2 regions of the Bacillus halotolerans genome follow, and region 1 is predicted to be linked to the other one. Evidence: a T-box and tRNA genes for the amino acid it is inferred to sense, from the RefSeq annotation. Region 1 holds a T-box; the other holds one or more tRNA genes.
What was found. The T-box of region 1 lies ahead of tyrS (tyrosine--tRNA ligase). A T-box ahead of a tRNA ligase gene usually reads a tRNA of that ligase, here a tRNA-Tyr.
Positions count from the first base shown of each region.

Region 1 (15,088 bases):
TTTTAAATCCAAGATCAGCCAGAGCCGCACCGATTTTATTTGTTTCTTCCATAAGCTTTTCATACGACCATGATTTTTGTTTGCCCGATTCATCCTCCCATAATAGGGCGGTTTTTTGTCCAGTTGCACTGAACTTTTCGATTTCATTAACTAAATTGTATTCCATTGGGGCAATTAAATCTTCTCGTTTCAACACGAACAACTCCTCACTTTCTCCACCCATTATACATAAATACATGCCGTTTCCGTAAGGATATGCCTAAAAACAAGCTCCATAAACATCGGTTTTTATAGGCCGCTGGTCCTTTTTTATAAAAAAACGAAAAAGAGTGGGGAAAAACCCCACTCCTAAGCCATTATGTGAAATTGTAAATTAGAATTGTCCTCCGCCCATGTTTTGTTGAGCAAAAGATACAAGACGTTTTGTGATCTCTCCTCCAACAGAACCGTTAGCGCGAGAAGTTGTTTCTGCTCCAAGGTTTACACCGAATTCAGAAGCGATTTCCAATTTCATTTGGTCGATAGCTTGAGCAGCTCCTGGTACTAAAAGGTTGTTGCTGTTACCTGAGTTATTGTTAGCCATGTGTCTCACCTCCTTGTGAGTATAGAATGTGTTAAAACACATGGCTTCATACAGAAAATCTTTGGTAATTGTATACAGGAGCCGACTCTTAGTTAAAAGAGTTCTGCGAATTTGTCGTTTGCTTCTTGTTCGCTATATAATGTCATTGTTTCAATGTGATCAACCGCCTCTTGAATCAGCGGTTCAAAATCCACAAAGCTCTCAAAGTGTTCGATTTTTTCTTTTTTCGGGCGTGTTTTCGGGCTTGGCGGCGTAAAGATCGTGCAGCAATCTTCAAATGGCTGGATGCTTGTTTCGTATGTGCCGATTTCCCGTGATATTTCGATGATTTCTGTTTTATCCATAGCGATTAACGGACGCAGAATCGGTGTAGACGTAACCGCATTAATCGCGTACATGCTTTCAAGCGTCTGGCTCGCTACCTGTCCGAGGCTTTCCCCCGTAATAATCGCGAGCCCGTTTCTTTTTTCTCTGATTCTGTCGGCAATTTGAAGCATTAAGCGGCGGGTTGCCGTCATCGTATAGTTTTCAGGAATTTGTTTTTGGATCAGCTCTTGCGTCTTTGTAAACGGGACGATATGAAGCGTCATGCTTCCTCCGAAGCGAGACAGACACTTCGCTAAGTCCATCACTTTTTGTTTCGCACGTTCGCTTGTGTATGGCGGGCTGAAGAAATGGACAGCTTCTACTGAGAGTCCTCTTTTCATTGCGTAAAAACCGGCTACCGGGCTGTCAAAACCGCCGGAAAGCATCAGCATCGCTTTCCCCGCTGAACCGACCGGAAGACCGCCGGCGCCTTTTTCATTGCGAATCGTCAAAAAGGTTGCTTCCTCCCTGATTTCAATTCTGAGCGGAATGTCTGGATTGCGGACATCAACTGTCAGCCCTTCTGTATTTCGCAAAATATGGCCGCCGATTTCAGCGTTCATTTCATTCGTATCTAATTCAAACTGTTTATACGCTCTCTTTGTCGCGACTTTAAACGTATCACCAGGCCGGTATTGATCCTTGATCGCCTGAAGGGCAGTTGTTTTAATATCATCAAGGCGGCTCTCACACTTAATGGCCAGACTGAAGCTTTGAATGCCAAACACCTGTTTCAAGTGAGGAAAAAGAGCCTCAGGGTCCACTCCATTTAATGTAATCGTCATACGATCCCGATTAGAAAAGTATTTTAATGTTGGATAGTCTTTCAGGACAAGCCTGACGTTTTGCTTTAAACGTTCAATAAAGCTTTTTCTGTTTTTTCCTTTGGTTGATATCTCCCCAAAACGAATTAATATATGATCGTAATTCATGTTCTACCTCATCATTTTTTTTAGTTTTTTGATGCCAGGCACAAGCGCGTTCATAAATGGCTCTGTCACATCGCTTGTCTGGCTGTAGTTTAAGCTGATTCTGATGCTGCTTCCGGCGATCTGCTCTCCCTTGCCCATCTGTAACAGGACTTTGCTCGGTTTATGTTCCTTTGCCGAGCAGGCTGATGTCGTTGAAACGAATATATCCTTTTCCTCCAGCATATGCAAAAGCACCTCCGCTTTTATGCCCGGCACAGAGAAATTAATGATATGCGGAGCGCTATTGAAGTGAGGCGTATTTAAGACAACACCGTCTGAATCACTCAGCCTTTTCATAAACAATTCCTTTGCGGCCGCCATTCTTTCAAGGTGATGATGATAATCATCAGCCGCAAGATTGATGGCTTTGGCCAGTGAAACCGCACCTGCTGTATGCTCGGTTCCTGCACGTATGCCTTTTTGCTGGGAGCCGCCTGTTATCAGCGGGATAAGACGCGTTCCTTCCTTTACTAAAAGTGCACCTGTCCCCTTCAGTCCGTGGAATTTATGGCCGGATATGGAACAAAGATCAATGCCGGCATTCTCGATCGCCAAGGGAACTTTAAAGATGCCTTGCACATAATCGACGTGAAACAGAATGTTCGGATACTGCTTCAGCACTTCTCCAGCCTCTTCAATCGGCTGCACGGAGCCAACTTCATTGTTCACATGCATCATGCTGACAAGCACGGTATCCGGCCGAATCGCATCTTTCAGTTCCTTAATGGACACAAATCCATCTTCATTTACTGAAAGATAAGTTACTTCAAACCCGAATAGCTCTGTCAGCTGCTCCAAAGATTCAGTAACGGACGGATGTTCGATAGAAGTGGCAATGATATGTTTGCCTGTTTTTATCTTTGACAAAGCGGCTCCTTTTAAAGCCACATTATTAGCTTCTGTAGCACCTGACGTAAATACAATATCATAATTCTTTAGGCCCAAGGCTCTTTTTATTTGATTTTTGGCTGCCTGAAGCAGCTGTTCCGTTTCGGCTCCATATCGGTGCAAAGATGAAGGATTGCCAAAATATCGGCTGCTAGTCTGTTCATAAACGTTCAAGACTTCATTATAAGGTTTGGTCGTTGAACTATTATCTAAATATATCATCTTTTTTTACTCCTTTATGAAAGCGGTACAAGGTATGATATTTATGTTACCATAACAAAATTTAATAGAAAATTACAAAAAGCTAGTATTGACTTCTAAATTTTTTACCATATAATAAGATTTGTTCGTTTCGTCATATTATCTGACAATTAATTGACAGAATATTTTAACATAATTATTAGGAGGATTTTCATGAAACACTCACTGCCTGTCAAAGATACCATTATTATTGGTTTCATGCTATTTGCGCTATTCTTTGGAGCAGGAAATATGATTTATCCGCCGGAACTTGGACAAGCAGCCGGACACAATGTCTGGAAAGCCATCGGCGGATTTTTACTGACCGGGGTAGGTCTGCCTCTTCTCGGAATTATCGCTATCGCATTAACCGGCAAGGATGCTAAAGGACTTGCTGATAAAGCTCACCCTGCATTCGGTACAGTATTTACTGTTGTGCTTTATTTATCAATCGGACCATTATTCGCCATCCCGAGAACAGGAACCGTTTCTTATGAAATTGGTGCAGTTCCGTTTCTGGCTGGCGTTCCTGAAAGACTGTCTTTATTAATTTTTACACTCATCTTTTTCGGCATTACTTACTATTTAGCGCTAAACCCAACCAAAGTCGTGGATCGAATCGGAAAAATTCTCACTCCAATTAAATTCACAATTATTTTAGTGATTGTTCTCAAAGCGATTATCACGCCAATGGGCGGTTTAGGTGCAGTAACGGAAGCATATAAAGGAACACCGGTATTTAAAGGATTTTTGGAAGGCTACAAAACAATGGACGCGCTTGCTTCAATCGTATTTGGTGTTGTCGTTGTAAATGCTGTGAAAAGCAGAGGCGTTACACAATCAAAAGCTCTTGCGGCAGCTTGTATTAAAGCCGGAATAATTGCTGCATTAGGGCTGACATTCATTTATGTTTCTCTGGCCTACCTAGGTGCAACAAGCACAAACGCAATCGGGCCTGTTGGTGAAGGAGCTAAAATTTTATCAGCATCGTCCCATTATTTATTCGGTTCATTAGGAAATATCGTACTTGGATCAGCTATCACAGTCGCGTGTTTAACCACAAGCGTTGGGCTTGTCACTTCTTGCGGCACATATTTTTCAAAGCTTATCCCTGCGTTATCATATAAAGTTGTCGTTACCATCGTCACTTTATTCAGCTTGATGATTTCTAATTTCGGGCTTGCTCAAATTATCGCTTTTTCAGTTCCTATTTTATCAGCTATTTATCCGCTTGCCATTGTCATTATCGTTCTTTCATTTATTGATAAGCTCTTTAAAGAAAGACGTGAAGTTTACATTGCATGCTTAATCGGTACAGGATTATTCAGTATTTTAGACGGAATAAAAGCAGCCGGCTTTTCGCTCGGAGCTCTAAATACGTTTTTAAATGACAATCTGCCGCTATACAGCCTTGGCATCGGCTGGGTGATTCCTGGAATCATCGCCGCCATTATCGGCTATATTCTTACCTTTTTCATCGGTACATCCAAACAGCAGCTTAAAGAAATAAGTTAATGTTATGGTCGCCTGCGTTACTGCGCAGGCGTTTTTTTAATAAAAAAGAGCCCGCTCATAAACTGCGGGCTCTTTTTTACGATCTGAATTTAAGCGGATAAATCAGCTTTTATTTTTTTCACAGCACCTGGCGCAGCTTTCTCTACAGCTGCAGCCGCAATTTCATAGGATTCTTCATAATCATAAGCGTAAAACCGTCTTTCCGCTTCTTTCAGCTGTTCAGATAAAATATGGTTCTGGCTTCTGAATCGGTTTCCGAACTGAATGATTTTTTCAATCAGCATAACCTGCTCTACCAGTTCCTCTGATTCCCGGCTTGCCCTGTTCACGATATCTTCCGCTTGTTTCAGATGGGCTCCGGCCTCTTCCATATTTAAAGGAATTTCGTTTAATTGATTGACCGTTTCTTGAATGTGATGATGCGCGTTTTCCAGCATCTCTTGAATATGACTCGGGATGCCCGGGATGTTGCTTGTCTTCAGCAGTCTTGCTGTTTCAGAAATTGTTTTTTTCAGATTGCCAAGTGTCTCTCTCGCCTGCAGTTCTTCTTTTCTAAGAGCCTGCAGCTTTTCACGGTAATCCGTATGGTCTTTTTTCACTTCTTCAATCTGCTTCTCAATTGATGCAACCTCTTCAACTAAAAGAGAGTAGGCGACATGCTCTGCATCCAGCTTATCTTTTACTGACGCAAGCAGCTTGCCGACTTCATCAATGCGCTTTTCAAAGGCCTGCTGTTTGCCTAGCTCACCAGCTGTCAGTCTGTAGCTTTCCTTCACCAGTTCAGTTTCCGCCTTTGTCTGCTCCTTCTCTTCTTTCAGCTTATCGTAAGCAATGATCAGCTCAGGCATTTTGCTTAACACAGATTGGCCTGCTTCAACTTCACCCTCGAGCTGCTGGTAAACAGATTGAATATTTTCGTCTATGAGCTGCAGTATGGCAGATGCTTCATCAATATCCAGCTCAGTCATCAAAACATGTTCTGCCCGTTTCAGCTGATTTGACAGGTTTTCCAGTTCCTTATCAATCTGGATATGCTCAAGCTTATACCCTTTCTCTTTCATTTCGCGATATCCGTCTTTGAGCTTTGCAATCTGGCCCGGCAGCGTCTGCTTGCAGTCGGCTAACAGTTTCGGCACATCATCTATGTACGACTGAAGCCGTTCTAGATTGCGGTCCTGCTCAAGGAGAACTTTTCTTGCAGTAATATAGTTCCCGCCCTCTGTCTCTTCTTCAAACTGTTTGATCCCGCTCCAAATCTCGTCAAGATCTGCTTCAAGGCTGTCATAAAGCTCTCCGTAAAGGTGGCTGTATGCCAGCAGGTTTTTTCGGGACTTTGAGTAGCGTTCTCTTACCTGTTCAATCTCTTCGCGGCTCTTTTCTTCACTTGTGACGAGATTGCTGATTTCCCGGAGTATCTTTTCAATGTTCGATTCCGCCGCTGTCAGGAGATCGTCGATATGAACGAGCACTTGATTGGCTTTTTTAAACCGGTATTTGTCCGCGCATTCTTCGGCATCGTAAAGGAGCTCTTCAACTTTCGGCATATGGGCAGTGACAATCTCATCCCATTCTTCACGCCATTTCTCAAAGAACTCTTCTGTCTGCCCCGTCATTTTCAGATGTTTAATTTTGGACATTTCTTCCACTATCGATCGATTGAGAATTTCAATCTTCCAAGATTCCAAACGATCAATTTCCGTGTAGATTTTTTTCCTGAAAAAGTAGCCCGCCGCAAACAGCGCGAGCAGTACAATTAATAATCCAATGACAAACTCCATAATGAGCCCCCTTGCTGTTAACCTTAATCTGTCAGGGTGTTTTATTTATTCAGAAAGATTTCAGGATATGTATTGAGAAAAACTGTCGTTTTCATTGTTATTATGATACCATGTAACCAACATTTTTTGAGCAGAAATCAAAAACTTTTTGTGCAAAATCGGCAGGATTTGACTATTTTTTCACGGGGTGACACCAATGCTAAAGCGAGACGGACATATTCACACACCATTTTGCCCTCACGGAACAACAGACACACTCAGACAATATGCGGAGGAAGCGATAAAAAAAGGCTTTCAATCAATTACGTTTACAGAGCACGCTCCTTTGCCTCCCTCTTTTACCGATCCGACACCGCAAAAAGACAGCGCGATGGCGCAAGCCTCTTTGGAACGCTACATTAATGAAATTTCCGGATTAAAAAAAGAATATCGCGGACAGCTTGACATACGGACCGGGCTTGAGGTCGATTATATTGCTGAATACGAAGATGAAATCAAATCGTTTCTGAATACATACGGCCCATTTTTAGATGACAGCATCTTATCCGTTCATTTTTTGCGCACAAGCTCGTCTTATCTGTGCCTCGACTATGATGAGCATACATTTAAAAAGCTGATCTCAGAGTGCGGAAGCATCGAAGCTGTATATGAACTGTATTACCGCAGCATTTATTCTTCTATTGTAGCATCTCTCGGCGCCTATAAGCCAAAAAGAGTCGGTCACATCACACTCGTTAAAAAATTCATCAGGCTGTTTCCTTATAAAATGTCCGATCATATTCACAGACTTGCTTCTGAGTGCCTGAACGCTGTCAAGGAAAACGGAATGGAGCTCGACTTTAATACATCAGGTCTGAGAAAAACATACGCGGGGGATATTTATCTGGAGGATTGGATGATTGAGGCGGCGAAGCAAAAAAACATCCCGCTTGTATTCGGGTCTGATGCCCATCAAGCGGGTGATGTCGGATACGCGTATGAGAAATTTACTGAACTGCGCTAATTTGTGACCGCATGTCTCCTGTCCGGAATACGCTTCTGATCCAAATCTTGATTTCCTCAAAATACATTTTATAAAAGTACGGCTCGTGCGGCTGCATATAGAGCACTTCTGAAATATATTGAGGCTGGAGATAGGGCATCATCAAGAGAGATTTTAATTGAAGAATAAAATGAGGCAGCGGCAGCGTTAAATGTTCTCGCTGTTTTTCTCCTTCCTCAATAATCAGCTGGAAGATATACTTTTCCTTCATCAGGTACGTCGACATTATTTCCCTTATTAAAGTCGAATCAATGGTGACTTCCCGGTAGACAAACCGAGTTAATTGACGATTGTTATGCTGATAGGATAAAATATCGAAAACCAATTGGAGAAGCTGTTCCTGCGTGCTTTGAAAAGAGATGTTGCCTGCCGCTGTTTCAAGTGTTTTATTGTAGCCTTCGTAAAACTCTGAAACTAAGTGTTCCATCAAACCTCCTTTGCCTTTAAAATAGTAGGAGATGTGCGCAACATTTACATCAGCTGACTTTGCAATTTCACGGACAGATGTGCCAGAAAATCCTTTTTGGTTAAAGAGCATGACAGCAGATTCAATAATTTTGTCTTTGGTGCTTACTTTCATACCGGCTCACTCCTTCCTCTTGTTACAAATTCAAGGCGGAGACCGGCTGTTCCTGTAAGAACTTATCGACAAATGCCGGCAGAAAAGCCGGGATTTTGTTTTATATTATAGAAAAAGTGAGGGTTTTCCATGTTTCATGTCGAACAACAATCTGGAGATAAAGAAAAAGACTACCAGCTTCTGCTCAAACAGCTCGAAGCCATAACAGAAGACGAAACAGACCAAATTGCAAACTACGCAAATGCGTCAGCACTGCTTTATCATTCATTGCCTGAGGTCAACTGGGCCGGTTTCTATTTTGCTAAAGAAGGGGAAGGACAGCTTGTGTTAGGGCCATTTCAAGGTCTGCCGGCATGTGTCCGTATTCCTTTCGGCAAAGGCGTTTGCGGAACAGCATATGCAAACGGAAAAGTAGAGCGAGTTGCGGATGTAAACGCATTTCCGGGACATATCGCCTGTGATGCAGCATCTCAATCAGAAATTGTGCTTCCGATTCATGTAGACGGAAACCTAGTCGGCGTTTTGGACATTGACAGCCCTGTCAAAAACCGATTTGATGAGATCGATGAAAAGTATCTTACACAATTTGCAGAAATCCTTGAAAAAGCTTTAGTGTAGAGCATACAACAAAAGCCCAAAACATGTAGCGTTTTGGGCTTTTTTCATTTTATCGACTCGTGAATCATCAAACGGTTTTTCCCGCTGCGTTTCGCGGTGTAAAGCGCTTCGTCGGCCTCGTGAACAAGCTCCTTCAAGGATTTTTTCGATTCTGAGTCCCAGCAGGAGATTCCGCATGAAATCGTCACCTCAGGCTTCGTGCTTTTTCTCACCGCACAAACAAGCCTTTCGGTAATCCGTTTCCCGACAGCAACCGTCACATTCGGAAGGTAAACCGCCAGCTCCTCGCCCCCCCAGCGGGCGCCGACATCATGCTTTCGAATATTGCTTTTGATAACGGAAGCGACCTGTATTAAAATCTCGTCCCCTGTCTGATGTCCGTACGTATCATTTACATTTTTAAAATTATCAATATCAACAAGAATAAAAACGCCTTTTTGATGAATTTTCATGCTGTATTGAATTTTTTCATCTAAATAGACTCTTGAATACAGCTCTGTCAACTGATCCGTTTTCACCAGATGCTCAAGGCGGTCGCGAAGCATCGAATTGGTCACAGCCAGCGTTGCGTGATGAATCAGCGCTTGGAACAGCTTGTACATTTCAAATGTAAAAGCGTACATTTCCTTTTTCAGCAAAACGGCAAATCCCAGGAGCTGGTCATTCTCCATCATCGGAACAGCCATAAGTGAACCGTATCCGGCTTTTCCAAACACAGACTGTCCATTTCCGATAAAAACGCCATTCTCACCTTCGTACAGTTTTTCTTTTATTTCATTATATATATCAGACGACTTCGTTTCTTTAAAAAATGCTGTGCTCCCGGGAAGCAGTGTCTGATGTTCAAAATGGTCAATATGGAAAAAACCCACTTCTTCAGCATGAAATGATTCAGCCATTCTCACAGCAAGATCGTTCATCGTATCCGTCAGCGTCAGCCGCTGGTTGAGACGGCGCGATGTTTCATTAATTAATTCCAAGTTTGCAATACTTGTTTTGGATTGTTCATAGAGCTGGGCATTTTCAAACGCCTTTCCCGCCGCATTTGCTATCAGTGACATTTCATCAAGGTACACGTCGGTAAGAGGACTGTCTCCCGCCCCACCTGCCATCAGAACGCCGTACGTTCCCTGCTGCCCTTTAATTGGGATGTAAGCGACCGTTTCATTTTTCCGCAAAATGTTCCCGGATAGATAGACTTTAAGCGCAAAGGAATCGGCATCTTCCCCTTCCATATACAGTTCCTTTGCAGGAACACCTATACATTGGTCCTGATCATGAGAAATAAACAGAGAAAATTGAAACAGGGGAAACGTGGTGTGTAAGCTTTCAAGAAGCTTCTTCAACACTTCCGTCTGGTCGAGCAGCGAATGGAACAGTTCTGTCATCTTGTATATCTTTTTTTGATAGATTGTTTTGATATAAAGTCTTTCCTGTTTCATTGACTGATTCAAAAAAGAAGAAATCAAATCCGGAAGCTCTTCCGGAAACACTCCGTCCTGCCTGCATGTTAAATGAAAGCTCCTGCCGGAGACATGATCCTCGATAACATAAAATGAGGCATTTATTTTCGATGCAGAAAAATGCACTTCATCCTCTGCCATTTGTGCCATGTGATCAGATGGAGACGGTAAAAGGGATACGCAAAGTGATGGAAAATATGTTTGAATAGCCGATGTCAGCCATAAAAGAGAGTCGGTGAATGAGACCTTTACAGATTTGGTTAATAAAAAATCGAGCATATGATAACGAAAGGCGGGTAATTGATCTTTTGTTTGTTCTATCATGTTTTATCACCTAAAAAGTTTACCACTAATTTTTGTTTATTATATCATAAACAGCAAAGCGATAATGGATGAATGGTTGACTTCAAAACAAATAAATTATATAATGACCTTTGTGTGAAATATTGCAGCCTTTTTGTTCAGCTTCTATGTTTTCATTTTGTTCCTTATCAGTAAGGTGTATCGTGTAACTCTCTGCTGCTGGAGCGAGGATACATGAAAACAAAATGTCCATGGTCGAATAGAACAGACGGTTTTTATTTTCCACAAAAATAAAACCAAAGGAGGAGTCACATTATGGCTCGCTATACAGGTCCATCTTGGAAACTGTCCCGCCGTCTAGGAATCTCTCTTAGCGGAACAGGAAAAGAATTAGAAAAACGCCCTTACGCTCCAGGTCCACACGGCCCAGGACAACGTAAAAAATTATCAGAATACGGTTTGCAATTGCAAGAAAAGCAAAAGCTTCGTCACATGTACGGTGTAAACGAACGTCAATTCCGTACATTGTTTGACAAAGCTGCAAAAATGACTGGTAAACACGGCGAAAACTTCATGATTCTTTTAGATTCTCGTCTTGATAACGTTGTGTACAAGCTAGGTTTAGCGCGTACTCGCCGCCAAGCTCGCCAATTGGTTAACCATGGCCACATTACTGTAGACGGAAGCCGCGTTGACATCCCGTCTTACCAAGTAAAAGCTGGTCAAACAATCGGTGTTCGCGAAAAATCAAGAAACCTTTCTATCATCAAAGAATCTGTTGAAGTAAACAACTTCGTTCCTGAATACCTTACTTTCGACGCTGAAAAGCTTGAAGGTACATTCACTCGTCTTCCAGAGCGTTCTGAACTTGCTCCGGAAATTAACGAAGCGCTTATCGTTGAGTTCTACTCTCGTTAATCGTTTAAAAAACCCCAGCCGCTATGCGGTTGGGAGTTTTTTTTCGTCTGATTCTTCTACCGTTTCCTGCTGGACAACACTTTCTCTGGCCTGCTGCTCCCAATAATCCCGCTGCAATCTTTCTTTGGCGATCGTACACATGAGATTCACGGTGAGCTCTCCCTCCTATTGAAAAGGTGGTGAATGGTCGTGTTTGCCCTATCTAATATACTCTTTCCCTCAAATTCCTATGCGCTAAACCACAAACATCCTTTGCCAATTAAGCAAAGGATGTTTTTTTCTTATTTATATGTGACAAGGAAGTATTTTTTCTTCCCGCGGCGCAGAACAGTAAATTGATCTTCAATGCGGTCTTCAGCAGATAAGATATAGTCAATTTCTGTCTGGCGTTCACCGTTAATGTAAACGGCTCCGTTTTTAATATCTTCACGGGCTTGGCGTTTAGACGGTGACAGTTTCGATTCAACCAGCACATCTACGAGTGACAGTTCTTCAGCGCTGTCTTTTTCTAGAGAAGGCACATCTTTAAAACCGATTTTTACGTCTTGGGCAGAAAGCTCTTTAATATTGCCGCTGAACAATGCTTGGGAAATATTAATCGCTTGCTCCAGTGCCTCGCGTCCGTGAACGAGCGCTGTCACTTCTTCTGCCAGGCGTTTTTGCGCTTCACGCTTTTCAGGTGCTGTTTCAGTTTTTTCAGCATATTCTTCGATTTCTTCCTTTGAAAGGAACGTGAAGTATTTTAAATATTTCACTACATCACGGTCGTCTGTATTGATCCAGAATTGATAGAACTCATATGGGGACGTTTTTTCTTTATCAAGCCAAATTGCGCCGCCTTCGGTTTTTCCGAATTTTGTGCCGTCCGCTTTCGTTACAAGCGGAATGGTAAGACCGAATGCTTTTGCTCCTTCTTCTTCAGATTTTCTGATCAGCTCAAGGCCAGCTGTAATGTTGCCCCATTGATCGCTTCCGCCGATTTGCAGCTTACAGTTTTTCTCTCTGTACAGGTTTAAGAAATCATAAGATTGAAGAATCATGTAGCTGAATTCCGTGTAAGAGATGCCGGATTCGATTCTGGAGCTGACTGTATCTTTTGCCAGCATGTAATTGATGCCGAAGTTTTTGCCGACGTCACGAAGGAAGTCGATCACATTCATGTTTCCGATCCAGTCGTAGTTATTTGCCATAACAGCTGGATTTTCCGCTGATTCAAAATCAAGAAATCTTGAAAGCTGATTTTTGATTTTTTGCGACCATTCGACAACGATATCAGCCGTGTTTAATGTACGCTCAGCTTTTTTTCCGCTCGGATCGCCGATTAAACCCGTCGCGCCGCCCACAAGCGCAATCGGATGGTGCCCCGCAAGCTGAAAACGGCGGAGTGTTAAAATGGGCAGCAGGTGCCCGATATGCAAGCTGTCTGCTGTCGGATCAAAGCCTGAGTACAGGCGGATTTTTTCTTCGTTCAGCTGTTTATTCAGTCCTTCTTCATCCGTCATTTGCTGAATCAATCCGCGGAAGGATAAGTCTTCAAGTAAGTTTGTCATGAGATAAAGCTCCTTTTTTAATAAAATAAAAACGCCCCTTCGTGTAAACGAAGGGACGATTGATTATCGCGGTACCACCCTACTAATAAGAGCATACATACAGCTTTTCGCTCTTATCACTTTGCCTGATAACGGATCAGGTCCGTTCTTTCACTACTGAAAGCCTGAGCGGCTTTGTTTGCAAAAGCGGTTCATGAGTGTATTCGATATATCCGTCTGTGCTGATTTTCACCGGCCATCAGCTCTCTGGAACGTAAGGATATTCTACTTGTCTCAATCTTTACCTTTTCATATGAAGCTATATCATTTTTAACATAAATAAAATCCCGTGTCAACGGCGCCTTTTAATCCTCCATCGTTGACAGGTCTCCGGCCGGAAGATTCAGTTCCCACGCCTTCAGCACACGTCTCATGATTTTACCGCTCCGTGTTTTTGGCAGCTTATCCTTAAATTCAATTTCACGCGGAGCCGCATGGGCTGCAAGACCTTGTTTGACAAATTGGCGGATTTCTTCCTTCAGTTTATCAGATGGCTCAAACCCTTCTCTGAGAGCGATAAAGGCTTTGATGATTTCGCCGCGCACGGGATCAGGTTTTCCAATGACCCCCGCCTCCGCAATTGCCGGATGTTCGACAAGCTTGCTTTCCACTTCAAATGGTCCGACGCGCTCACCGGAGGTCATGATGACATCGTCCACTCTGCCTTGGAACCAAAAATACCCTTCATCATCCATGTAGGCAGAATCACCAGACACATACCATCCGCCAGGCATAAAATAAGATTCGTATTTTTCAGGGTTGTTCCAAATCGTGTGCATCATAGATGGCCAGCCCTTTTTAATGGCGAGGTTCCCCATTCGATACGGCGGAAGCTCGTTCCCCTGATTGTCAACGATTGCTGCTTCTACACCGGGAATCGGTTTTCCCATCGAGCCTGGTTTAATATCCATGCAAGGATAGTTGCAGATCAGCTGTCCGCCCGTCTCTGTCATCCACCATGTATCATGAATCCGTTTATGAAAAACTTTATGCCCCCATCTGATCACTTCCGGGTTTAAAGGTTCACCGACACTCAGCACATGGCGGAGTGAAGTCAGATCATATTTGGCAGCCATCTCATCTCCGGCTCCCATCAGCATTCGAAAGGCAGTCGGCGCGCTGTACCAGACGTTTACGCCAAGCTGCTCAATCGTTCCATACCAGCTTTCCGGGCTGAATCGTCCGCCGACAATAACATTTGTCGCTCCGTTCAGCCACGGCGCAAAAATCCCGTACACCGTTCCAGTCACCCAGCCTGGGTCGGCCGTGCACCAATAAATGTCCTCTTCCTTTAAATCAAGGACCCATTTTCCTGTCTGATACTGCTGAACCATCGCCTCATGGACATGAAGCACACCCTTCGGCGTACCCGTAGATCCTGATGTATAGTGAAGCAAATAGCCGTCTTTCCTGTCCATCCATTCAATGTCCAGTCTTGTGCTCTCATGCTTAGCCACTTCATCATAATGAATGATGTTTGTTCCTCTCTTTTCAGCCTGGCCGCCGACTATGAATATATGCTGTAAATCAGGCAGCTTTTCAACCGGAATCCTTTCCAAAAGCTCAGGCGTCGTGACGACAACCTTTGCCTCGCTGTTTTGCAGCCGGTCCTTAACAGCCCCCTCCATAAACGCTTCAAATAACGGCCCGGCGATTGCGCCGATTTTGATAGCGCCTAGCATAATAAAATAAAGCTCGGGTGATCTCGGCATAAAAATAAAAACGCGGTCCCCTTTTTCCACATTTCCATACCGTCTCAGTACATTCCCGGCTCTGTTTGTTTCTTCTTTCATTTCTTTAAATGTGTATTTTTCATCCCGTTTTGCGTCCTTATAATAAAGCGCTACTTTGTTTTTCCGAAAAGATTCGGCGTGGCGGTCTATCGTTTCATAAGCCGCGTTCAATTTCCCTGTCTTATGCCAAGAGAAATGTTTTTCCGCTTCGGACCAATCAAATTGCCGATACGTTTCATCGTAGTTTTCTAGGTTATGATCCCCCTCTATAGCTGGTAACGCTTTCAAATTCATGTCAAAACATCCCCCTTTGCTGAAGTTGTCACATTTATTATAGTATATATTCATATTCTTCTCAATTTTTAAAATATAAACCATGTTGAAAACGCTTTATAATTTGTTATTCTTAAAGGAGGCATGTATTTTTTATAGAAATTGATGGGACGGTGAATCAGTGGAACATCATAAAACATATCACTCTGCAAACATCAAAACAGCAAC
Region 1 covers NZ_CP029364.1:3,254,168-3,269,255, reverse strand. Annotated here, with positions in the region: gene mbcS (acyl-CoA synthetase MbcS) at 1-196, opposite strand, end outside; gene sspA (alpha type acid-soluble spore protein SspA) at 374-583, opposite strand; gene thiI (tRNA uracil 4-sulfurtransferase ThiI) at 676-1,881, opposite strand; gene DIC78_RS16775 (cysteine desulfurase family protein) at 1,885-3,030, opposite strand; gene brnQ (branched-chain amino acid transport system II carrier protein) at 3,223-4,563, shown strand; gene ezrA (septation ring formation regulator EzrA) at 4,653-6,341, opposite strand; gene hisJ (histidinol-phosphatase HisJ) at 6,538-7,344, shown strand; gene refZ (transcriptional regulator RefZ) at 7,328-7,963, opposite strand; gene DIC78_RS16750 (GAF domain-containing protein) at 8,093-8,581, shown strand; gene DIC78_RS16745 (diguanylate cyclase domain-containing protein) at 8,626-10,368, opposite strand; gene rpsD (30S ribosomal protein S4) at 10,663-11,265, shown strand; gene sr7p (small protein SR7P) at 11,287-11,415, opposite strand; gene tyrS (tyrosine--tRNA ligase) at 11,547-12,815, opposite strand; T-box leader at 12,864-13,105, opposite strand; gene acsA (acetate--CoA ligase) at 13,160-14,881, opposite strand; gene acuA (acetoin utilization protein acetyltransferase AcuA) at 15,042-15,088, shown strand, end outside.

Region 2 (15,088 bases), 1.9 Mb from region 1:
CTTAAACACACTGCTCCATTGGATTCATCAGCGGCAGGGCCCGTTTGCACCCGAGTTTGTCGATATGTGGTATGAACGGTATTTGCGCTATACAAAATAATGGTTACGTAAAAACCTGTTGCGGGGTACAACAGGTTTTTCACATGGGCTCACACACATCATGATAAAGAGAGGGGGAATCAACGTGGGGGTTATGAAACGCTATATGCAATTCGTCAAACCTTATAAGAAGCAAATTTTCATTACAGTATTAATCGGGATCGTAAAATTCTCCATTCCGCTTGCTCTCCCATTGCTTCTGAAGTACGTAGTTGACGACATTATTCAAGGAGGCGGCACGGCCAGTGACAAAACAACGTCATTGTTCACCATTATGGCGATCATGTTCGCCTTATTTTTAATTTTGCGCCCGCCTGTTGAATATTATCGGCAATATTTTGCCCAGTGGACAGCCAGCAAGGTACTCTATGATATAAGAGCCAAGCTGTTTGATCATATACAGAAGCTGAGCCTTCGTTTCTATGCGAATACTAGAACAGGGGAAGTCATTTCCCGAGTCATCAATGACGTGGAACAAACAAAGGATTTTGTGATCACAGGTCTGATGAATATATGGCTCGATATGCTGACAATTTTGATCGTGATCTCTATCATGCTGACACTGGACGTTAAATTAACGCTTATTTCCATCATTTTGTTTCCGTTATACGGTATATCAGTGAAGTATTTTTACGGCCGTTTAAGAAAGCTGACAAGAGAGCGGTCACAGGCGCTTGCTCAGGTACAGGGGCATTTGCATGAACGGATTCAAGGCATGCCGGTGATCAGAAGCTTTGCGATAGAAGACCATGAGCAGGCCAACTTTAATGAAAAAAACAGCCATTTCTTAGATAAAGCAATCCGTCATACGAATTGGAATGCCAAAACCTTTGCGGTTGTCAACACTATTACAGATCTGGCACCGCTCATCGTGATTGCATTTGCCGGCTATTTTGTCATCAACGGACCGCTGACAGTCGGAACGATGGTTGCATTTGTCGGGTATATCGACAGAATGTATAACCCTGTCAGAAGGCTGATTAATTCTTCTACAACCTTGACGCAGTCAATCGCTTCAATGGACAGGGTATTTGAATTTATTGACGAGCCGTATGAACTGACTGACAAACCAAATGCCATCAAAGCTGACCATATCCGCGGAGAAGTCGAATTTCGAAATGTGTCGTTTCAATATGAAAAGGGAAAAGAAAACATCCTTCACGATGTGTCTTTAAAAGTAACCAGAGGAGAAACCGTAGCCCTCGTTGGAATGAGCGGCGGAGGGAAATCCACGCTCGTCAGCCTGATTCCAAGGTTTTATGATGTATCAAGCGGCAAACTATTGATTGACGGGACAGATATTCGGGATTATGAAGCAAGAAGCCTGCGCAATCAGGTTGGCATGGTGCTTCAGGATACCTTTTTATTCAGTGAAACGATTAGAGAAAATATTGCGATCGGAAAACCTGATGCCACGCTTGAAGACATTATGGAAGCCGCAAAAGCAGCCAATGCACATGATTTTATTATGAGTTTTCCGGAAGGGTATGAGACCCGTGTGGGAGAAAGAGGCGTTAAGCTCTCAGGGGGACAAAAACAGCGGATTTCCATAGCGCGTGTATTTCTGAAAAATCCGCCGCTGCTGATCTTGGATGAAGCTACTTCAGCTTTGGATCTTGAAAGTGAGCACTACATTCAAGAAGCGATGGACAAGCTGGCGAAGGACAGAACAACTTTTGTTGTGGCCCACCGCTTATCAACCATCACACATGCGGATAAAATTGTCGTCATGGAAAACGGAACAATCATCGAAACCGGAACCCATGATGAACTGATGGATTATGACAGTCAATACAAGCACTTATTCACAATCCAAAACTTGAACTAAACATCGATCTTATATCCTTTGATTAAGGATATAAGATTTTTTTGTATGAAAAAAACCCGGTGATGTGAACCGGGTTACTCTTCTATTTCCAATTCGCAGTCTTTCGGATGGTACGTTTGAAAGCTTGTAATAAGTGTTTCTAAATGTTCAAGCTGCTCGCGGTATTCCACAGCGCTTGCCATAATATTAAGCATATTATAATCAAGAAGCTCATCATCTGAGTTGCGCTGGTTTCTAAGGAATGACTTTGTCAGCAGCTGTTTGTATTGGATGCCTTCTTCATCTGTATCATCATGCGGTTTAATTTTGCCGACAAACCTCATCAAAATCCGCTCGTGCCAATGAAGCAGGTAATCAAGTTCTTCAGTCAGTGTTTCCTGAAACTCTTCAGGCATATGATAAATCTCGTTTTCCAGGCGATGCAGCTTCTTCAGCGTGTCGAGCGCCCGGTTTGCGGTTATTATCGCCTGTCTGAACAGGACAAGTTTTCTTGATTTCACGTAAGTCGTTTTCTTAAAGTAGCTTCTTTCTTCTTTATATAGAAGATATGTCTGATCAAGCTTGATCATTTTCTCTTTCAGTTTTTCAATATCCTCTTTCAAAATCGAATGCTCTGTTGACTGGCGCATAATCAGCCTGATCCATTTCATAATTTCTTCAGTGTTTTCGACTGTGTTATGAATCAGCTTTGTTTCGTACTTAGGCGGCAGGAACACCAGGTTGACGATAAAGGAAGAAAGTACCCCTAAAATGACTGTGCTTGTTCTGATCAGCGCAAACATTAAGAAGTCGTCACCGGCAGATTCTAAAATCGCAATAACTGTAACAAGAGCAATCGAAATCGTATGTTCAATTTTAAGCTTCAGCATTATGGTAATAACAATAACTGCTGTCAATCCGATCATAATCGGACTGGGTCCGAAAATAAGACCGAACACTGTGGCGATAACAGCTCCGATAATATTTGCCTGAACCTGATCAATAATAATAAGAAAAGAGCGGTAAATTGACGGCTGGATCGCAAATATCGCTGCAATCCCAGCAAAAATCGGTGCGGGAAGTCCGATCCACGAAGCTAAATAAAGAGCCAGCGTAATCGCGATCCCTGTTTTGAAAATGCGGGCACCAAGTTTCATTGGTTTGTGCGTGCATTCCTTTCTATAGTAAATTGTTTGACCTAGCAAATGGCTAATCCTTAAAATTCCCTGTGAGTTTATTTGCTAAACAATTAAGTAATATACAGGGATCAATACAATTATTCAAGCTATTTTTCAAGAAAATGACCAAAATCTTACACGCTTTTTAAAAGTACAAAAAAACAGGAGCTTTAAGCTCCTGTCCGGGGATGTGCAATATTACTTTTTAAGATGTTTAAAAGCATCCTCAACAGCAGCAAGCGTATCTTTAATATCCTGCTCTGTATGCGCTGTTGTAATAAACCACGCTTCATATTTAGAAGGTGCGAGATTAATGCCGCGCTCCAGCATCAGCTTGAAAAACGTAGCGAATGTTTCACCGTCACTGCGTTCTGCCTGATCGTAATTTTCTACTTTCTCATCAGAGAAGTATACCGTCAGCGCACCCTTTAACCGATTGACTGTTATTGTGATGCCGTAGGTTTCTGCGTGTGCCAAAATGCCTTCCTCAAGCATAGCGCCAAGATGGTCAAGCTTTTCATACACGCCTTCCTCTTTCAGCACTTCCAGGCAAGCAATGCCAGATAAAATAGAAGCGGGGTTTCCGGCCATTGTTCCTGCCTGATATGCAGGGCCGAGCGGTGCGACTTGCTCCATAATTTCTTGTTTGCCGCCATAGGCTCCAATTGGAAGTCCGCCGCCAATAATTTTTCCGAGTGCAGTTAAATCCGGTTTCACCTGTAAAAGATCCTGTGCACCGCCATACATAAAGCGGAAAGCAGTAATGACTTCATCATAAATAACGAGGGCGCCCGCATTGTGTGTCAGTTCGTTTACTTGTTCTAAGAAACCTTCTTTTGGCTCAACGATACCGAAGTTGCCGACAATCGGTTCAACGAGAACCGCTGCGATTTCACTGCCCCATTTCTCTAAGGCCGCTTTGTAGCTGTCAATATCATTAAATGGAACTGTAATGACCTCGTTTGCAATGCTTTTCGGTACACCGGCTGAGTCAGGTGTGCCCAGAGTAGACGGACCGGAGCCGGCCGCTACGAGCACAAGATCTGAATGGCCGTGATAACAGCCTGCAAATTTAATGATTTTGGTGCGGCCTGTGTAAGCACGAGCCACACGGATGGTCGTCATCACAGCTTCTGTCCCTGAATTGACGAATCTTACTTTATCCATAGCAGGGATGGCTTCCTTCAGCATCTTTGCAAAAGTAACCTCATGTTTTGTCGGTGTTCCATATAATACACCGTTTTCCGCGGCTTTTTTAATCGCCTCTGTAATATGCGGGTGGGCATGTCCGGTGATGATTGGCCCGTAAGCCGCCAAATAATCAATGTATTTGTTTCCGTCGACGTCCCAAAAATAAGCGCCATTTGCTTTCTCCATTGCAACAGGAGAACCCCCGCCAACTGCTTTATATGATCTTGAAGGGCTGTTTACACCGCCGACAATATGCTCTAATGCTTCACGGTGAAGTTCAACTGATTTTGTATACAAAAATAATAACCTCCTATATCTCCTTGCGTCCCCTCTATTGTAGCATGCTTCCAGACAAGAACAACGGATTCAGGCTCAAGATACAGGGTCATAGTTGTAATCTGGACAAGAATTGGATACGCTTAATACAAAAACATCCGGAGGTAAAGAAATGACTATTGAAATCGGACAAAAAGCGCCTGATATTGAGTTGAAAGGCGATCATGGGGAGATAGTAAAATTATCGGATTATGAAGGGAAGTATATCGTCCTTTACTTTTATCCAAAAGACATGACACCGGGATGCACAACTGAAGCGTGCGATTTTCGTGACAGCCACGAAAACTTCGCTGAGCTGGATGCTGTGATTATCGGCGTCAGCCCGGACAGCGAGGAAAAACACGGGAAATTTAAAGAGAAGCATAATCTGCCGTTTTTGCTGCTTGTCGATGACGAGCACAAGCTGGCGGAGGCGTTTGATGTATGGAAACTGAAGAAAAACTTCGGAAAAGAATATATGGGGATTGAACGCTCCACTTTTTTAATTGACAAAGAAGGCCGGCTCATTAAAGAATGGAGAAAGGTAAAAGTGAAAGACCATGTAGCCGAAGCGCTCCAGACGCTGAAAGATATGTCGGGAAAGTAAAATCGTCAATCAGCCTCATAGCATATGCTGCAACTTTCACCCTAATATCAATTGACAAATTATCGTAAAAAGAGTTACACTAATTATAAACATTATAATGTAAGAATCTTTTTTAGAAGAGAGGTGCATGACGGATGGCTGCACATGAACTAAAAGAAGCCTTAGAAACGTTGAAGGAAACCGGAGTTCGCATTACTCCTCAACGTCATGCGATTCTGGAATATCTCGTTAACTCTATGGCTCATCCAACAGCGGACGATATATATAAAGCTCTGGAAGGGAAATTTCCTAACATGAGCGTAGCGACGGTATATAACAACTTGCGTGTGTTCCGGGAATCCGGCCTGGTAAAAGAGCTCACATATGGTGATGCTTCCAGCAGATTTGATTTTGTTACATCCGATCACTATCACGCCATTTGTGAAAGCTGCGGTAAAATTGTGGACTTCCACTATCCCGGCCTTGATGAAGTAGAGCAGCTTGCTGCACATGTGACCGGCTTTAAAGTAAGCCACCACCGTTTAGAAATTTACGGCGTCTGCCAAGAGTGTTCAAAAAAAGAAAACCATTAAAATAAGCTGACCGCGAAACGGTCAGCTTATTTATTTCGACATTTTCTTCTTATTATAAGACTCATCAAATTCTTTTCCTTCTAAGCTTTGATCTAAAGTCAGCGGCTCTCTGCAATGCATACACATATCTACTCTGCCTAAAACCTTGGTCTCTTTTTTACAGCCCGGACAAATGACCCGAACCGCTTTGGTCGAGAGCATGCCGATCCAAAAATAAACAACCGTGCTGAGCCCGATAGATAAAAGCCCAAGTATCATAAACAAACTCGAAAGCAAAACGGATTCCTTAAAAAAGATCCCGATGTACATAATGATAAACCCAACGAAAACCAAACTTAACGCAAACGTTCTGATTTTATTAATTTTGCTGGAGTATTTCGCCATGTCCATCCCCCTCTGAATTAAATATAGCACAAACCCGATGGTATTTTCTTCATGTTTTCGTTTGAAATGGAATTTAAATATGGAGACTTGCTTTGAAATTGTTTATAATAGTTCAATGTGTTTAGAAAAAAGGAATTTCGATTTAACCCATAGAATTGAATCAAATAGAGAATAAAAAAATTGAACAATTGCATTGGAGGAATAGTGATGGAAAATCTTCTCCGTCCAATTTACCAAGAAAGAGCAAGTCATCCCAATACATTGGCTGTTATTATGATTGAGAGAAGAAACAAAACGTCTTCCATAACAGACAACTTTGATGCCGCTTTGCTTGTCATTGTAAAGCAGTCTGATAAGCCTGTTTTTATAAAGCATTATGAATTTGATCACAAAACAGCCTCTTTGCATGTGATAACTGATGCTCAGGTTCAAGAATGGATTTTGCTCGGCACAAATAGGAGAATCATAGATTGGATTGTAAACGGAAGAGTTATGTTTGACCGCAATGAGTATATTGCTGAGCTTATCGACAGGCTTAATACTTTTCCGTTTGCAGAACGTAAACTGAAGATCGGCCTTGAATACGGCAAGTTAATTAGAAGATACGTTGAAGGAAAAGCTTTCTTTGAAGCCAATCAATTTTTAGATGCCTACAATGCAGTAGTCCATGCATTGCATCATCTAGCACGTATTGAAGTAATCGACAGAGGATTCCATCCGGAAACCACTGTGTGGAGTCAAGTGCGTCAGATGGAGCCTCAAGTGTACAAATTATATTCCGAGCTGATTGAAAGCCACGAAAGCTTGGAAAAAAGGCTTGAATTATTATTCTTAGCAAATGATTTTCTGATTCATTCTAAAGCTGAGATTGGTTCAGCACATCTTTTCGAAGTGATGAAAGAAAAGGACATCTGGCAATTTAGCGAGCTTCTTCAGCATCCTGGCTTAAAACATTTTACTCAAGACCTTGGCGTCATGCTTGATTACCTGACAGAAAAAGGTCTTATCAGCGTGTGCCGAATTGAAACCAAGGGACAGGCTGTCTTTCATCGAGGATATTCTTTTAAAAAAGATGTTGACTCTGATTCCTGAGCATGGTATATTATTAAACGTCGCTGATGCGCTTCTGAAAAAATAAGCTCACAGCGGCGGAGAAATAAAATAAAAAACATTTGACAAAACAAAGTCGAAATGTTATACTGAAAAAGTCGCTTCTTAAAGAAGTGGTGGATGATCTTTGAAAACTAAACAAGACAAAACGTACCTGTTAATTCAAGTTTTATTATAAATCGCACAGCGATGTGCGTAGTCAGTCAAACTGAGGTCTGCACGATGCAGATCACGCAGATGTTGCCACAGGATGTGTGGAACTTAATCTGCGATCCATTTATCGGAGAGTTTGATCCTGGCTCAGGACGAACGCTGGCGGCGTGCCTAATACATGCAAGTCGAGCGGACAGATGGGAGCTTGCTCCCTGATGTTAGCGGCGGACGGGTGAGTAACACGTGGGTAACCTGCCTGTAAGACTGGGATAACTCCGGGAAACCGGGGCTAATACCGGATGCTTGTTTGAACCGCATGGTTCAAACATAAAAGGTGGCTTCGGCTACCACTTACAGATGGACCCGCGGCGCATTAGCTAGTTGGTGAGGTAATGGCTCACCAAGGCAACGATGCGTAGCCGACCTGAGAGGGTGATCGGCCACACTGGGACTGAGACACGGCCCAGACTCCTACGGGAGGCAGCAGTAGGGAATCTTCCGCAATGGACGAAAGTCTGACGGAGCAACGCCGCGTGAGTGATGAAGGTTTTCGGATCGTAAAGCTCTGTTGTTAGGGAAGAACAAGTACCGTTCGAATAGGGCGGTACCTTGACGGTACCTAACCAGAAAGCCACGGCTAACTACGTGCCAGCAGCCGCGGTAATACGTAGGTGGCAAGCGTTGTCCGGAATTATTGGGCGTAAAGGGCTCGCAGGCGGTTCCTTAAGTCTGATGTGAAAGCCCCCGGCTCAACCGGGGAGGGTCATTGGAAACTGGGGAACTTGAGTGCAGAAGAGGAGAGTGGAATTCCACGTGTAGCGGTGAAATGCGTAGAGATGTGGAGGAACACCAGTGGCGAAGGCGACTCTCTGGTCTGTAACTGACGCTGAGGAGCGAAAGCGTGGGGAGCGAACAGGATTAGATACCCTGGTAGTCCACGCCGTAAACGATGAGTGCTAAGTGTTAGGGGGTTTCCGCCCCTTAGTGCTGCAGCTAACGCATTAAGCACTCCGCCTGGGGAGTACGGTCGCAAGACTGAAACTCAAAGGAATTGACGGGGGCCCGCACAAGCGGTGGAGCATGTGGTTTAATTCGAAGCAACGCGAAGAACCTTACCAGGTCTTGACATCCTCTGACAATCCTAGAGATAGGACGTCCCCTTCGGGGGCAGAGTGACAGGTGGTGCATGGTTGTCGTCAGCTCGTGTCGTGAGATGTTGGGTTAAGTCCCGCAACGAGCGCAACCCTTGATCTTAGTTGCCAGCATTCAGTTGGGCACTCTAAGGTGACTGCCGGTGACAAACCGGAGGAAGGTGGGGATGACGTCAAATCATCATGCCCCTTATGACCTGGGCTACACACGTGCTACAATGGACAGAACAAAGGGCAGCGAAACCGCGAGGTTAAGCCAATCCCACAAATCTGTTCTCAGTTCGGATCGCAGTCTGCAACTCGACTGCGTGAAGCTGGAATCGCTAGTAATCGCGGATCAGCATGCCGCGGTGAATACGTTCCCGGGCCTTGTACACACCGCCCGTCACACCACGAGAGTTTGTAACACCCGAAGTCGGTGAGGTAACCTTTATGGAGCCAGCCGCCGAAGGTGGGACAGATGATTGGGGTGAAGTCGTAACAAGGTAGCCGTATCGGAAGGTGCGGCTGGATCACCTCCTTTCTAAGGATATTTACGGAATATAAGACCTTGGGTCTTATAAACAGAACGTTCCCTGTCTTGTTTAGTTTTGAAGGATCATTCCTTCGAAACGTGTTCTTTGAAAACTAGATAACAGTAGACATCACATTCAATTAGTAACACAAGATATCACATAGTGATTCTTTTTAACGGTTAAGTTAGAAAGGGCGCACGGTGGATGCCTTGGCACTAGGAGCCGATGAAGGACGGGACGAACACCGATATGCTTCGGGGAGCTGTAAGCAAGCTTTGATCCGGAGATTTCCGAATGGGGAAACCCACCACTCGTAATGGAGTGGTATCCATATCTGAATTCATAGGATATGAGAAGGCAGACCCGGGGAACTGAAACATCTAAGTACCCGGAGGAAGAGAAAGCAAATGCGATTCCCTGAGTAGCGGCGAGCGAAACGGGATTAGCCCAAACCAAGAGGCTTGCCTCTTGGGGTTGTAGGACACTCTATACGGAGTTACAAAGGAACGAGGTAGATGAAGAGGTCTGGAAAGGCCCGCCATAGGAGGTAACAGCCCTGTAGTCAAAACTTCGTTCTCTCCAGAGTGGATCCTGAGTACGGCGGAACACGTGAAATTCCGTCGGAATCCGGGAGGACCATCTCCCAAGGCTAAATACTCCCTAGTGACCGATAGTGAACCAGTACCGTGAGGGAAAGGTGAAAAGCACCCCGGAAGGGGAGTGAAAGAGATCCTGAAACCGTGTGCCTACAAGTAGTCAGAGCCCGTTAACGGGTGATGGCGTGCCTTTTGTAGAATGAACCGGCGAGTTACGATCCCGTGCAAGGTTAAGCAGAAGATGCGGAGCCGCAGCGAAAGCGAGTCTGAATAGGGCGCATGAGTACGTGGTCGTAGACCCGAAACCAGGTGATCTACCCATGTCCAGGGTGAAGTTCAGGTAACACTGAATGGAGGCCCGAACCCACGCACGTTGAAAAGTGCGGGGATGAGGTGTGGGTAGGGGTGAAATGCCAATCGAACCTGGAGATAGCTGGTTCTCTCCGAAATAGCTTTAGGGCTAGCCTCAAGGTAAGAGTCTTGGAGGTAGAGCACTGATTGGACTAGGGGCCCCTACCGGGTTACCGAATTCAGTCAAACTCCGAATGCCAATGACTTATCCTTGGGAGTCAGACTGCGAGTGATAAGATCCGTAGTCGAAAGGGAAACAGCCCAGACCGCCAGCTAAGGTCCCAAAGTATACGTTAAGTGGAAAAGGATGTGGAGTTGCTTAGACAACCAGGATGTTGGCTTAGAAGCAGCCACCATTTAAAGAGTGCGTAATAGCTCACTGGTCGAGTGACTCTGCGCCGAAAATGTACCGGGGCTAAACGTATCACCGAAGCTGCGGACTGTTCTTCGAACAGTGGTAGGAGAGCGTTCTAAGGGCTGTGAAGCCAGACCGGAAGGACTGGTGGAGCGCTTAGAAGTGAGAATGCCGGTATGAGTAGCGAAAGAGGGGTGAGAATCCCCTCCACCGAATGCCTAAGGTTTCCTGAGGAAGGCTCGTCCGCTCAGGGTTAGTCGGGACCTAAGCCGAGGCCGAAAGGCGTAGGCGATGGACAACAGGTTGATATTCCTGTACCACCTCCTCACCATTTGAGCAATGGGGGGACGCAGGAGGATAGGGTAAGCGCGGTATTGGATATCCGCGTCCAAGCAGTTAGGCTGGGAAATAGGCAAATCCGTTTCCCATAAGGCTGAGCTGTGATGGCGAGCGAAATATAGTAGCGAAGTTCCTGATTCCACACTGCCAAGAAAAGCCTCTAGCGAGGTGAGAGGTGCCCGTACCGCAAACCGACACAGGTAGGCGAGGAGAGAATCCTAAGGTGATCGAGAGAACTCTCGTTAAGGAACTCGGCAAAATGACCCCGTAACTTCGGGAGAAGGGGTGCTCTGTTAGGGTGCAAGCCCGAGAGAGCCGCAGTGAATAGGCCCAGGCGACTGTTTAGCAAAAACACAGGTCTCTGCGAAGCCGTAAGGCGAAGTATAGGGGCTGACGCCTGCCCGGTGCTGGAAGGTTAAGAGGAGCGCTTAGCGTAAGCGAAGGTGCGAATTGAAGCCCCAGTAAACGGCGGCCGTAACTATAACGGTCCTAAGGTAGCGAAATTCCTTGTCGGGTAAGTTCCGACCCGCACGAAAGGCGCAACGATCTGGGCACTGTCTCAACGAGAGACTCGGTGAAATTATAGTACCTGTGAAGATGCAGGTTACCCGCGACAGGACGGAAAGACCCCGTGGAGCTTTACTGCAGCCTGATATTGAATGTTGGTACAGCTTGTACAGGATAGGTAGGAGCCTTGGAAACCGGAGCGCCAGCTTCGGTGGAGGCATCGGTGGGATACTACCCTGGCTGTATTGACCTTCTAACCCGCCGCCCTTATCGGGCGGGGAGACAGTGTCAGGTGGGCAGTTTGACTGGGGCGGTCGCCTCCTAAAAGGTAACGGAGGCGCCCAAAGGTTCCCTCAGAATGGTTGGAAATCATTCGCAGAGTGTAAAGGCACAAGGGAGCTTGACTGCGAGACCTACAAGTCGAGCAGGGACGAAAGTCGGGCTTAGTGATCCGGTGGTTCCGCATGGAAGGGCCATCGCTCAACGGATAAAAGCTACCCCGGGGATAACAGGCTTATCTCCCCCAAGAGTCCACATCGACGGGGAGGTTTGGCACCTCGATGTCGGCTCATCGCATCCTGGGGCTGTAGTCGGTCCCAAGGGTTGGGCTGTTCGCCCATTAAAGCGGTACGCGAGCTGGGTTCAGAACGTCGTGAGACAGTTCGGTCCCTATCCGTCGCGGGCGCAGGAAATTTGAGAGGAGCTGTCCTTAGTACGAGAGGACCGGGATGGACGCACCGCTGGTGTACCAGTTGTTCTGCCAAGGGCATCGCTGGGTAGCTATGTGCGGACGGGATAAGTGCTGAAAGCATCTAAGCATGAAGCCCCCCTCAAGATGAGATTTCCCATTCCGCAAGGAAGTAAGATCCCTGAAAGATGATCAGGTTGATAGGTCTGAGGTGGAAGTGTGGCGACACATGGAGCTGACAGATACTAATCGATCGAGGACTTAACCTAATTTCTAATGATGTCACACCTGTTATCTAGTTTTGAGAGAATATCTCAAAAAAACTCTTGACTTTTCAAGATATACATAGTATAATGTTAAATGTCACTGAGATTGTCTGGTGATGATGGCGAAGAGGTCACACCCGTTCCCATGCCGAACACGGAAGTTAAGCTCTTCAGCGCCGATGGTAGTCGGGGGTTTCCCCCTGTGAGAGTAGGACATCGCCAGGCAGACTTCATTCCGCAGTAGCTCAGTGGTAGAGCTATCGGCTGTTAACCGATCGGTCGTAGGTTCGAATCCTACCTGCGGAGCCATTATTGGAGAGCTGTCCGAGTGGTCGAAGGAGCACGATTGGAAATCGTGTAGGCGGTCAACTCCGTCTCAAGGGTTCGAATCCCTTGCTCTCCGCCACTGATATTTATACATAATCACAATTGAAAGTCTGGGCCCGTTGGTCAAGCGGTTAAGACACCGCCCTTTCACGGCGGTAACACGGGTTCGAATCCCGTACGGGTCATTATATGATGGAGGATTAGCTCAGCTGGGAGAGCATCTGCCTTACAAGCAGAGGGTCGGCGGTTCGAGCCCGTCATCCTCCACCATTATCATCGCGGGGTGGAGCAGTTCGGTAGCTCGTCGGGCTCATAACCCGAAGGTCGCAGGTTCAAATCCTGCCCCCGCAACCAATTAAAATCAAATGGTCCGGTAGTTCAGTTGGTTAGAATGCCTGCCTGTCACGCAGGAGGTCGCGGGTTCGAGTCCCGTCCGGACCGCCATTTAAATAATAAGGCTCGGTAGCTCAGTTGGTAGAGCAACGGACTGAAAATCCGTGTGTCGGCGGTTCGATTCCGTCCCGAGCCACCACCTATGCCGGTGTAGCTCAATTGGTAGAGCAACTGACTTGTAATCAGTAGGTTGGGGGTTCAAGTCCTCTTGCCGGCACTGTTTTTTCAAAACTTAATGTGGAGGGGTAGCGAAGTGGCTAAACGCGGCGGACTGTAAATCCGCTCCCTCAGGGTTCGGCAGTTCGAATCTGCCCCCCTCCACCATTTATAGGGGCATAGTTTAACGGTAGAACAGAGGTCTCCAAAACCTCCGGTGTGGGTTCGATTCCTACTGCCCCTGCCAAATTTATGACATCTTGAGATTATGGCGGTTGTGGCGAAGTGGTTAACGCACCAGATTGTGGCTCTGGCACTCGTGGGTTCGATTCCCATCAATCGCCCCATATTATCATTGGGCTATAGCCAAGCGGTAAGGCAACGGACTTTGACTCCGTCATGCGTTGGTTCGAATCCAGCTAGCCCAGTCTCACTTTTTTATATCAATTGAATATAATGTATTAAGTCCCTTAAGATGCGGAAGTAGTTCAGTGGTAGAACACCACCTTGCCAAGGTGGGGGTCGCGGGTTCGAATCCCGTCTTCCGCTCCAATTACGGCGGCATAGCCAAGTGGTAAGGCAGAGGTCTGCAAAACCTTTATCCCCGGTTCGAATCCGGGTGTCGCCTTTCTTTTGCCGGGGTGGTGGAATTGGCAGACACACAGGACTTAAAATCCTGCGGTAGGTGACTACCGTGCCGGTTCAAGTCCGGCCCTCGGCACCAATTTTACTTACTTGATAAGTTAAATTGGTGTTTGTGCTTGAAAATATAATGAAGCTAATCATATCAATGATCTACTTATGTAGATCATTTTTTTATTGTATGAAAGTGTCGATGTAAGCATTGGGCTGTATTTCATAAAAAGTCGCTTTAGCCCTTTATTATTATATTCCCCAAAAAACTTTTTGAAATACATTGACACTTTATCATATCCATGATATATTTATATTCGTCGGTTAGATACGACGTAAAACTTGCCGGTGTGGCGGAATTGGCAGACGCGCACGACTCAAAATCGTGTTCCTTCTGGAGTGTCGGTTCGACCCCGACCACCGGTATACAAAAGAACCCCGTTTCTTACTTATGTAAGAAACGGGGTTTCGTTTTTATTAAAAGAAGGAGCCTATATTAATAAGCAGAGGCTCCTTTTTGTTATTTACTCAGCATATTGGTCGATGATCTCTTCTAAGACCTCTTCAAGTTGTTCGATATCATCAAGCTCTGATTGTCTGAAACGGACACGTACGAGCTGCTCTCCGTCATTATACATCTCTTCCAGCCATCCACGCAGGCCTCTTGCCCGGCGATCAACTTCGAAAATAATTTCTAAACCGTCTTCCTCTAAAAGAAAAATAAGCTCTAATTCATCAAGCATCTGACGGTAATAGCCTGATGTTGGAACAAACTCAAATTCTTGAACGAAAGGCAGACGGCGCTGGAAGTAAGATGCCTGTTCACAGTCTGCTTCGTTAAGACGGAAGCCAAGGTTCTCAATTGCTTCTAATACATTTTCAACCCAAGGATGTGCTTCTACGAAGATACGATCGTGATCTGATTTATCAATACCGCCTTGAATGTCAAGGTCTGTCACTACTGCGACTTCTACCTTCCCTACAGTAATCGGTGTATCAAGAGGCAGGATGAAGGAGAACGGAAATTGATGTTCTTCCCCAGGCTGAATGGTGAATGAACCAGTTACCCGAAAAGAATGAATTGTTGCGTGTTTCCGGCGCTCTTCATCGTCTTTTACAATGACATATCTTGTGTTGAGCTGTAAATCAATATAACGGATATCCTGGGCGATTTTCCCGCCTTTTACATGTACAGTTCCGCGGACTTCTTCTCCTGGACAATACGCATCTTTCTCCAAAATGGTATCGACTTTTGCTGCACCGATGCCGGCACTTGCGGCAAGTTTCTTAAAAAATGACATATTAGATCTTCCCCTTTTTCTTTTTCTCAACAGTTATACGTGGGAAGAAGGAAAAAAGGTTCATTTATTTTGAAATAAATGAACCTTTTTTCCT
Region 2 covers NZ_CP029364.1:1,044,212-1,059,299, reverse strand. Annotated here, with positions in the region: gene ntdP (nucleoside tri-diphosphate phosphatase) at 1-100, shown strand, start outside; gene DIC78_RS05405 (ABC transporter ATP-binding protein) at 185-1,927, shown strand; gene DIC78_RS05400 (aromatic acid exporter family protein) at 2,002-3,063, opposite strand; gene DIC78_RS05395 (glutamate-1-semialdehyde 2,1-aminomutase) at 3,283-4,572, opposite strand; gene bcp (thioredoxin-dependent thiol peroxidase) at 4,724-5,197, shown strand; gene perR (peroxide-responsive transcriptional repressor PerR) at 5,332-5,769, shown strand; gene DIC78_RS05380 (YgzB family protein) at 5,800-6,153, opposite strand; gene DIC78_RS05375 (nucleotidyltransferase-like protein) at 6,361-7,245, shown strand; rRNA gene DIC78_RS05370 (16S ribosomal RNA) at 7,541-9,090, shown strand; rRNA gene DIC78_RS05365 (23S ribosomal RNA) at 9,260-12,187, shown strand; rRNA gene rrf (5S ribosomal RNA) at 12,294-12,409, shown strand; tRNA gene DIC78_RS05355 (tRNA-Asn) at 12,419-12,493, shown strand; tRNA gene DIC78_RS05350 (tRNA-Ser) at 12,499-12,590, shown strand; tRNA gene DIC78_RS05345 (tRNA-Glu) at 12,625-12,696, shown strand; tRNA gene DIC78_RS05340 (tRNA-Val) at 12,706-12,781, shown strand; tRNA gene DIC78_RS05335 (tRNA-Met) at 12,789-12,865, shown strand; tRNA gene DIC78_RS05330 (tRNA-Asp) at 12,879-12,955, shown strand; tRNA gene DIC78_RS05325 (tRNA-Phe) at 12,968-13,043, shown strand; tRNA gene DIC78_RS05320 (tRNA-Thr) at 13,049-13,121, shown strand; tRNA gene DIC78_RS05315 (tRNA-Tyr) at 13,144-13,228, shown strand; tRNA gene DIC78_RS05310 (tRNA-Trp) at 13,234-13,307, shown strand; tRNA gene DIC78_RS05305 (tRNA-His) at 13,332-13,407, shown strand; tRNA gene DIC78_RS05300 (tRNA-Gln) at 13,417-13,488, shown strand; tRNA gene DIC78_RS05295 (tRNA-Gly) at 13,538-13,612, shown strand; tRNA gene DIC78_RS05290 (tRNA-Cys) at 13,618-13,688, shown strand; tRNA gene DIC78_RS05285 (tRNA-Leu) at 13,696-13,784, shown strand; tRNA gene DIC78_RS05280 (tRNA-Leu) at 14,038-14,119, shown strand; gene spo0M (sporulation control protein Spo0M) at 14,218-14,994, opposite strand.
Region 2: it encodes a tRNA-Tyr, which carries the amino acid that the T-box ahead of tyrS (tyrosine--tRNA ligase) is inferred to sense. The anticodon was not compared.